3 regions of the Arthrobacter sp. TJ-240 genome follow, and region 2 is predicted to be linked to each of the others. Evidence: predicted binding sites of a transcription regulator. Region 2 holds the regulator's gene; each other region holds the start of a gene.
What was found. Region 2 encodes LexA, which represses DNA repair genes until DNA is damaged. Its sites were predicted from a motif close to TCGAACANNTGTTCGA; they were not measured.

Region 1 (3,272 bases), on a different contig from region 2:
GTCGCCGAGGTCCTCGACGATGTCCGGGACGAGGTGGACCCGGGTGATGCCCGAGGTGAGTCCGTGGTCGGAGGCGTTGGTGCCCTGGAGCTGCCAGCGCACGCGGTCCACGACGTCGTCGGCGTCGAACCAGCGCGGGTGCTGCCACCGGCGCTGGGACGTCTCGCCCGCTTCCGTGTGCAGCGAGACCTGCAGCGCCGTGCAGACGAGCCCGGCCTCGCGCAGCGTGTCGACGAACCCGCCGGCCCGGGCCCTGAGGGCGAAGGCGAGCTGGTCGATACGGGCGAGGGGAGGCTCGAAATCGGCGATGGTGTCGAGGTGGGGCGGGGGCGTCCGGGCCACCACGCTCCGGTGGTCGAGCCCACTGGCCTGGCGGTGGGCGATGGCCCCCTCGATGCCGAAGCGGTTGCGGACATCGGAGGCCTTGAGCGCCGCGAAGTCGCCGAGGGAGCGGATGCCGAGGCGTTTGAGCAGCACGGCGAGTCCGGGCTGCTCGAGGACCTCCAGGGGGTAGCTGCCGAGGAACCAGGGCGAGCCGCCCGGCGGGATGACGACCAGCTGCTCGACGTCGTCGTCCAGCTGGTCGGTGGCCCGGGCCGCCTGCTCGGCGGCGAACGGCCCGTCCGCGACGCCGATCCGCACGTCGGTGAGGCCGATGGCGGCCAGCGTCTGCTGGACCACGGCTGCGGCGTTGCGCTCACTCCCGTAGTAGCGGGCAGGGCCCTTGACCCTGATGGCGCACAGTCCCGGGCGGAGGACCTGCACGCCGGGCAGGATGGTCTCCACGGCCGCGGTCACGGGCTCGAAGGTGCGCTCGTCGAGCGACGGGTCGTACGGGAGGGCCACGAGCCCTGTGCAGCGGGCCTGGGCCTCGCGGATACGCAGCCCGCGCTTCACGCCGTCCTCCCGGGCCGCCGGGGAGGACGCGAAGACCTCCCCGCGGTCCACGAGGACGAGCGGAGTCTCGGCGGGCAGCGCGTGCTCGCGCAGCGCGGCCGTGATGGGCCAGTCGGGGCACCAGAGCACCATGGTCCGGGTGGCAGGAACGGGCTCCGTGGGTTCCGTGGGTTCCGTGGGTTCCGCGGGCTCCGTGGGCGTGGCCGGCGGGGACGTCATGAGGATTTCATGAGCCGGGGCTCGAACAGGGTCCCGGCCGCCCCGGCCGCGTTCGGGGCGTCGTGCTGCAGATGCTGGTGCGTGGTGCCCGGGAACGTGGTGCCCGCAGGGGCTCCCTGCAGGTCGGCGAGTCCCACATAGGCGTGGCGGAGCCGCCCCGAGGGCTGGGTGGCGGTGATCTTCATGGAGCGCGCCCGGAGGTGGCCCGTTCCCGCGCCGAGCCCCTCCCACGCGCTCTCGGCCACGCCGATCGTGGAGTCGCTCTGCTTCCAGTTGCCGAGGGTGATCAGGGCCGAGCCGCGCTGGCGCAGCCTCGCCCTGAGGCGGGCCCATTCGGTGGGGGCGAGGTGTTCCGGTGAGCGGGTCAGGACGATCGAGACGACGTCCACGAGTGCCGCCGTGACCGTGAGCCACTGAGGCCCGGGATCGGGGACCAGGATGAGGCGTTCGAGGTTGATCCCGAAACCCTGCGCCGCCTCCACGCTGAAGTCCGGCATGCCGACCACGCTGCACCACGCGCCGGTCGCGGAAGGACCGGCGAGCAGGGCCATGGCGAGGAAGGTCGAGTTCCGGACGGTGTAGGAGCCGCCGGACTGGAGGCCCCCGCCGGGCAGGATCCGCGCGAGGGCAGGGACCGTGGGCAGTAGGCGGGAATCGAGCTTGCGGGCCTGCATGCTGTTGATGCGGGCCTGGAGGCCGAGGGTGACATCCGCCGTGGACGCTCCCCGGCGGTCGGCGGGGTTCGGGTGGTGTGTGTCCTCGGAGTCGGGGGAAGGCTCATCCCAGGCGAGGGAATGGCCGGCGGCTGGAGGTGTCACTCCCTAATATTCGAATACGTGTTCGATTAAGTCAATCGGCGTGTCGGCGCAGGAAAACGCTTCTTCTGTGGTATTCAGAACGCCCGATCAGGACCCGATCCCGGCGTGCCCTTCGCCCGTGCGAAGTCTTCCGGCAGCTCCAGGAGATCGGGCAGTCCGCGGAGATCGGGCAGTCCGCGGAGACCGGGCAGCTGGGCGGCCCGGAGGAATCCACCTCAGGCGTCGGTCTCCTTGCGCGCGGTGTCGCGCTCCTTGACCCGTGCGGCCTCAGCGCGGACCGCGGCCTGCGTGGACCTCTCGGCGACCAGCCAGGCGGGCGGATCCTGCAGGAGGGCGGTGATCTGCTCGCTCGTCAGGGGGTCGGTGATCCCGCCGCGGGCCAGCCCGCTGATGGAGATGCCGAGCTTCTGGGCGACGACGGGGCGTGGGTGCGGGCCGGTGCGGCGCAACTCGGCGAGCCACTCGGGCGGGGTCTGCTGCAGCTCGTTGAACTCCGCACGCGTCAGCTCGGTCTCCTGGAAGCCCTGGGGGGCGGCGGGCAGGTAGATGCCCAGTTTCTTGGCCGCGGTGGCGGGCTTCAGGGTCTGGGGGGTCTTCGGGGGATTCATGGTCCCAGCTTAACGGCCACGTCCGCGGCGGAGGGGCAGGCGCTACTGTGAGGAGGTGCCCGCCGACCAGCCCCGAATCCTGTCCGTCGGCTTCGTCCCGGGTGTCACGCCGGGCAAGTGGGTGGCGCGGTGGCGCGAGCGGCATCCGGAGATCCCCCTGGAGCTCCACCAGCACGACGACGCCCTGGCGGCGCTCCGGGACGCATCCGACGACGTCGTCTTCGTGCGGTTGCCCGTGGACCGCACCGGGCTCCACCTGATCCCCCTCTACGAGGAACAGCCCGTGGCCGTCATGTCGAGGGAGAACGAGCTCTCGCTCTACGAGGACGTGCCGCTCGAGGAGCTCGAGGGGGAGACCCTGCTCGACGTCGTCGGGTGCGGTGGCCCGAGGATGGCCGTGGAGGTGGCGGCCTCCGGCGCCGGCGTCGTGGTCCTGCCGATGTCCCTGGCCCGCCTGTACGCGCGGAAGGACGCCGTGCACCGGCCCGTCCCCGGCCTGCCCGTCACCACGATCGGCATCGCCTGGCGGATGGAGGACGAGTCCGACGACGTCGAGGAGTTCATCGGCATCGTCCGCGGACGGACGGCCCAGAGCTCGCGGCAGCCCTCGCAGCGCGAGGCGCCGAAGAAGAGCGCGTCGCAGAAGGCGGCAGCGAAGAAGGCCGCGGCCGGGAAACAGCAGCCTGCGAAGCAGCAGGGGAAGCAGCAGGGGAAACCGGCCCGCCCGTCC
Region 2 (3,272 bases):
GACCTCCACCGGCGACCGCGACGACCTCGTGCCCGGCGTCAGCGACCGCGCGTGGCGCCAGGTGTCCGTGTCCAGCATGGAGTGCGTCGGCGCCGCCCGCTGTCCCGTGGCGCAGGAGTGCTTCAGCGAGAAGGCGCGGGCGGCGGCCGCCGATGCCGACATCATCATCACCAACCACGCCATGCTCGCCATCAGTGCGTTCGAGGGGCTCGCCGTGCTGCCCGAGTACGACGTCGTCGTGATCGACGAAGCCCACGAGCTGCACGACCGCGTCACCGGGGCAGTGTCCGGGCAGCTCTCCGCCTCGATGGTGGGCGCAGCCTCCACGGCTCTGCGCCGCCACGCCTCGATCGGCACCGCCGGTCTCGACACCGCAGCGTCCGCCTTCGAGGCTGCGTCGGAACTCGTGCCCTCCGGGCTCCTGCCCGGCGGCCTGCCTGAGGACCTCGAGCAGTCGCTGGAGCAGGTCCGTGACGCCGCACGGGCCGCGCTGTCCGACACGAAGACCGACGGCAAGTCGGAGGCCGACGCCGACGGCGGGCGGCAGGTGGCCCGCTCGCGCGCCACCCTGGTCTTCGACCTCGCGGAGCGGATCCTCTCGGCCGCCGCCGCCGGTGAGGTGGTGTGGGCGTCCCGCCCCAGCACGTTCACGCCCGGCTCCGGCTACGCCCAGCCGGACGAGACCGCGCCGGCCACGCTCAACGTCGCGCCGCTGTCCGTCGCGGCACGCCTGCGGGAGGGCCTGTTCGAGGACCACACCGTGATCCTCACCTCCGCGACGCTCGCCATCGGCGCCGAGTTCGGCCCTGTCGCGGGATCGCTGGGACTGAGCGGACCGGGCGCGCCCGCGTGGACCGGTATCGACGTCGGCAGCCCGTTCGACTACCCCCGGCAGGGCGTGCTGTACGTGGCAAAGGACCTGCCGAAACCGGAGCGGGGTACCTCCGATGCGCAGCTGAAGGAGCTGCTGGCGCTCCTGAAGGCCTCCCGCGGGGGTGCGCTCGGGCTGTTCTCCTCCCGGCGGGCCGCCGAGGAGGCAGCGGAGGCCCTGCGCCCGCAGGTCGACTTCGAGATCCTCTGCCAGGGCGAGTCCTCGCTCAGCGGCCTCGTGGACAGGTTCGCCGCCGAACCGGACACCTGTCTGTTCGGCACGATGTCACTGTGGCAGGGCGTGGACGTGCCCGGCGCCTCGTGCCGCCTCGTGGTGATCGACCGCATCCCCTTCCCGCGACCCGACGATCCCCTGATGACCGCGCGCACGCGGGCGGTCGCACGGAACGGCGGCAACGGCTTCATGAGCGTCTCCGCCACCCATGCCGCGGTGCGACTGGCGCAGGGGGCGGGCCGGCTCATCCGCTCGGCGGGGGACCGGGGCGTCGTCGCCGTGCTCGACAGCCGCCTCGCCACGGCCCGGTACGGCGGTTTCCTCCGCGCCGCGCTGCCGCCGTTCTGGGCGACGACCGACAGGGCCACGGTCACCGGGATCCTCGAACGGCTCTCCGCCCGCTGACACGCCTGCCCCGGGGTACGCGAAGGGCGCCGCAGTCCGGGACTGCGGCGCCCTCCGGGCATCCGGGGAAGCGGGCCGCTAGAGCGCGCGCATCACCGAGACGACCTTGCCCATGATGCTGGCGTGGTCGCCGAGGATGGGCTCGTAGCGTGTGTTCTGGGGCAGGAGCCAGGTGTGGCCGTCGCGCTGGCGGAAGGTCTTCACGGTGGCTTCGTCGTCGAGCAGGGCTGCGACGATGTCGCCGTTCTGTGCGCTCTGCTGCTTGCGGACCACCACCCAGTCGCCGTCGCAGATCGCGGCGTCGACCATCGAGTCGCCGGAGACCCGGAGCATGAAGAGCTCGCCGTGGCCCACGAGCTGCCGGGGGAGGGGCATGACGTCCTCCACCACCTGGTCCGCGAGGATGGGCCCGCCCGCTGCGATGCGGCCCACGAGCGGTACCAGTGCCGTGTCCACCGCGACGCGGTGCTCGCCGGCGGACTTCCGCTCCGGTGCTCCGTCCGTGCCCGCCGACGCTTCCGGAGGCAGTGTGAGCGGCAGCAGGACCTCCATGGCGCGGGGGCGCTTGGGATCGCGCCGGAGATAGCCGAGCCGCTCCAGCTGCGACAGCTGGTGCGTCACGCTCGAGAGGCTCGCGAGCCCCACCGTGTCGCCGATCTCACGCATCGACGGCGGGTACCCCTTGTCCGCGATCGAACGCTGGATGGTCTCGAGGATCGTCAGCTGGCGCGCCGTCAGCCCCTTGGACACCGAACGGCCGCGGGGACGGCCGCGACCGGCCGAGATGGGCACGGCGTCCGCCGGCACCTCGGCCGTGTTCGATTCCGGCCGGTCCGTCCGTGTTGGTTCCGCCACTGTTGCGCCTTTCGCCCTGGACTGGAGATCCCGTTGTGCCCGCCTGCCGCCCCCCGCCTGCGCGGGAAGCGGTTCTGTCAGTGGCGGGTGATTGCCTGAGGTATGTCGACGCCGTGCCTGCCGCTCGGTAGCAGCCGGTGCCGTCGATGCCCTGCCCTGTTCACGCTAGGGCAGACGGTAGGGCTTTTCAAACATATGTTCGAGCGAGTCTCGACAACGGTCGTCGGTCAGTGCTAGAAATAGGCTCAGATAAATTAGAACACGCGTTCGAAACAGGAGTCCAGCCCTGATTGGCTATTCGAAGGGAAAGAGGCTAGGCAATGGCTGAAGCACCCGCACTGCACGGCAGCACGGCGCTATGGGCGCTGACCCCCACCCGCGGCGAGGGACGCCTGCGTCTCGTCCGCCCGGCGACACCGGAGCGCACCGCGACGGCCCGCCCGCGCGTACCCCGACCATCCCGCACGGCGACAGCACCCTCGATCTCCGCCCACGCATTCCTGCAGCCCCGGACCGCCCTGCAGTCTCCTGCCTCCACGCAGCCCCGCACCTCCATGCAGCCCCGCACCTCCATGCAGCCCCGTACCTCCACGCAGCGGAGTGCGGAGCGCCCCCTGACGCTTACGCGGCGCGGCCGGCTCGTCCTGGTCGGCCTGCCGATCGCGCTCGGCGTGGCGGCGCTCATCCTCCTCGGCGCCTTCCTCACCTCGCAGGCGCAGGCCGGGGAGTCGCTGCCCGCGCCGTCGTCGACCGTCGAGGTGAGCGTCGCGGCGGGGGAGTCCCTCTGGGACCTCGCCGTCCGGTTCGCACCGGAGCGCGATCCCCGCGACGTCGTCGCGGAGATGGTCGAGCTCAACGATCTCCGCGGCTCCGTCGTCCAGACCGGGCAGACCGTCGCGATCCCCGC
Region 3 (3,272 bases), on a different contig from region 2:
GGATCGGTCGCAGGAGCCCTGCTGTCCGCGCGGCGCGACCGTCCGCGCCTGCGCTTCGTCTTCGGGGCGTCGGCCGCCTTCGGTCTCGCGTGCATCCTTGCTGCTCTTGCACCGACCCTCTGGCTGTTCGGGCTGGCGCTCGTGCCGGTGGGCCTGTTCGCGCTGACCCTGATGACGAGCGCCAACGCCTACGTGCAGACCACGACCGATCCGATGATGCGTGGTCGTGTCATGGCCCTCTACTTCGCCATCTTCCTCGGCGGGACGCCGCTGGGTGCGCCGGTGGTCGGCTGGGTCTCCGACGCCTTCGGTCCGCGGTGGAGCCTCGGGGTCGCTGCGGCCTCAGGACTCATCGCGGCGGCGGCAGGGATCTTCTGGGCGTGGCGTTATCACGAGGTGCGGTTGCGCTACGACCGGTCCGCACCGCGCCGCCTGCGTCTCGACCATGAAGCCGGAGCCGGCGACAACGCGCCGTAGGGTTTCCGGCGGCTGAGCCGGGCCCGTCGATGATCCATCATCGACGCCCACCACAGGGACCTACCGGTTCGGTTGGTCCGGGTAGGTCGGAACGGGCAGGATTCGTCGATGCGCGACCTCCGCATCGATGACCTGCCCTGCCTGCCGGACCAGGTTTCGCCGTGGTCCGCCCGGGCGTCCCCTGAGGGTGCGCGGAGTGAACCACGGGATGCCGGCCCGTGAGCGGACGTCCCGGGTGCCCTGATGAACGGTGTGATGGTGGTGCGAGCACAGCAGGACGCCGTTGTCGATGCTGGTGGATCCGCCACGGCACCAGGGTGTCAGGTGATGGGCTTCGCACCAGCTGGCGGGGATCGAGCAGTCGGGGAAGGCGCAGCCCCCGTCACGTGCGACCAGGGCACGGCGGAGGTGGGGAGGAAAGAGCCGCTGAGCCCGAGATCCAGCACCTGGCCGCTTCCTCCCAGGACCACCGGGATGAGGCCGGCGTCGCAGGCGAGTTTCCTGATGGTGCGGGCACTGGCCTGTACCGAGAACACAGCGGAGCCGGCCTACTCGGTCATGTCGACGAGATCCTGGTAGGCGATCGTCACCATGACATGTGGGCGGTGTCCGCCAGTCGCCGGGAGGCCGGGGCCGGACAGGGCGGGCAGTACGACCGCAGCCAGGGCGGATCTGCAGGCGATCGACGATCCTGGACACGTTCTCGACCTCGACGACGAGGTCGCGGGCCTTGGTCCTGGAGAGGCCATGGTGCCGACAGCTGATGGCACGCGCACAGTCGGCAAGGGCTGTGCGCGCCGAATCCAGCGAACTGCCTGCCCGCGTCAGCGGTTCGGTCGGTGCGATGGCCATGGCTCCACTTTATGGAACACATGTTCTATTCCGCGGAGCAGGACGTGAATGTGGAGGACCAGTCGCGCGATGTCGTCCCCATGGTGCGGGCCTGTGGGCGACCGGCCCTAGAGCAGGTTCTCGACGACGTGATCGATGCAGGCGATCAGGGCCGAGACGTCGTCGGGCTCGATCGCCACGAACGTGGCGACCCTGAGCTGGTTGCGGCCCAGCTTGCGATAGGGCTCCACGTCGACGATCCCGTTGGCCCGGAGGATCGCGGCGATACGTGCTGCATCCACGGCGTCGTCGAAATCCACGGTCACGATCACGTTCGAGCGGTCTTCGGGACGGGCGACATACGGGCGGGCGACGGCGGACGCCTCGGCCCAGCGGTACAGGCGCCCCGCCGAATCCGCCGTCCGTGCGGTGGCGAAGGGCAGTCCGCCCTGCGCGTTGAGCCACTGCACCTGGGCATCGAGCGTCACGAGCGTGGACAGCGACGGCGTGTTGTAGGTCTGGTTCAGGCGCGAGTTGTCGATGGCGGTCTGGAGGTTCAGGAAATCCGGGATCCATCGGTCGCCGGCATCGATCCGCGCGGCGCGTTCGAGTGCCGCGGGGGAGAAGAGCCCCAGCCACAGGCCGCCGTCGGACGCGAAGTTCTTCTGCGGCGCGAAGTAGTAGACATCGGCCTGCGCCACGTCCACGTCGAGCCCGCCTGCTGCGGAGGTCGCGTCGACGATCACGAGTGCGCCGTCGTCGGCGCCGTCGATCCTCCGGACCGGAGCGGCGACACCGGTGGACGTCTCGTTCTGCGGCCAGGCGTAGGTGTCCACGCCGGCCTCCGCGACAGGATCCGGGCGTGTGCCGGGTGCCGACGTGATGACGGAGGACGCCTCCAGGAACGGCGCCTTCGTCGTCGCGGAGGCGAACTTCGAGCCGAACTCGCCGAAGGACAGGTGCTGCGCCTTCCGCTCGACGAGCCCGAACGTGGCGACGTCCCAGAACGCGGTGGAGCCGCCGACGCCGAGGACCACCTCGTACCCGTCGGGGGCGCCGAAGAACGTGCTGAGACCCGTCCGGACCCGGCCGACGAGGTCCCGGACAGGAGCCTGCCGGTGCGAGGTCCCGAGCAGCGACCGCCCCGCCGCCACGAGCGCGTCCACCTGGCCGCTCCTGACCTTCGACGGGCCCGCGCCGAAACGGCCGTCCGAGGGCAGGAGGTGGTCGGGAATACGGGGCGAGTCACTCATGCGATGCTCCAGCTGTTGGGCGGCAGGTACGGCCTCATTCTGCCCCAGCGGTCCCGGGCCCTCCATTTGTTAACCGGCTGCGGGAAGCCGCCCTGACCGCGCTCCGCCCGATTGCCGGGGCCGTTGCGCCATGGGTTAACCTTGGGGGGCGTGGGGCGGAGCAGTCCGTGGCGGCTTTGGCCTGCCTCACCGGCGTGAGGCATTCCAGCCGCGCACCCGCACCGCACCGCACCAAGGAGCTGAACCGCATGACGGACCTCATCGACACCACCGAGATGTACCTGCGGACCATCCTTGAACTCGAGGAAGAGAACATCGTCGCCCTCCGCGCGCGCATCGCCGAGCGCCTCCGCCACTCGGGTCCGACCGTCTCCCAGACCATCGGCCGCATGGAGCGTGACGGTCTCGTGGTCGTCTCCGGTGACCGGCATCTCGAGCTCACCGAGCTGGGCCGCCACAGGGCCACGGGCGTCATGAGGAAGCACCGCCTGGCGGAACGGCTGCTCAGCGACGTCATCGGCCTCGACTGGGCCTACGTCCACGACGAGGCCTGCCGCTGGGAGCACGTGATGAGCGAGCGGGTGGAGCGGCGGCTCTACGAGCTCCTCGGCAAGCCCTCCGAATCGCCGTACGGCAATCCCATCCCCGGACTTGCGGCCATCGGTGGCATCGAGTCCGAGCGGTTCACCGACGGCGTGGTGACCCTGCTGT

Region 1: the regulator LexA is predicted to act here: its motif matches at 1,945-1,960, upstream of imuA' (DnaE2-dependent mutagenesis accessory factor ImuA').
Region 3: the regulator LexA is predicted to act here: its motif matches at 1,342-1,357, upstream of AC4D2C_RS11195 (HNH endonuclease signature motif containing protein).

Annotation. Positions count from the first base shown of each region.
Region 1 covers NZ_JBZCNG010000001.1:502,765-506,036, reverse strand. The annotation lists gene AC4D2C_RS02440 (DNA polymerase Y family protein) at 1-1,116, opposite strand, end outside; gene imuA' (DnaE2-dependent mutagenesis accessory factor ImuA') at 1,113-1,934, opposite strand; gene AC4D2C_RS02430 (DUF5997 family protein) at 2,150-2,542, opposite strand; gene AC4D2C_RS02425 (LysR substrate-binding domain-containing protein) at 2,598-3,272, shown strand, end outside.
Region 2 covers NZ_JBZCNG010000008.1:38,635-41,906, reverse strand. The annotation lists gene AC4D2C_RS16835 (ATP-dependent DNA helicase) at 1-1,510, shown strand, start outside; gene lexA (transcriptional repressor LexA) at 1,589-2,302, opposite strand; gene AC4D2C_RS16825 (LysM peptidoglycan-binding domain-containing protein) at 2,686-3,272, shown strand, end outside.
Region 3 covers NZ_JBZCNG010000004.1:45,906-49,177, forward strand. The annotation lists gene AC4D2C_RS11190 (MFS transporter) at 1-477, shown strand, start outside; gene AC4D2C_RS11195 (HNH endonuclease signature motif containing protein) at 538-1,329, opposite strand; gene serC (phosphoserine transaminase) at 1,437-2,561, opposite strand; gene AC4D2C_RS11205 (iron-dependent transcriptional repressor DtxR) at 2,810-3,272, shown strand, end outside.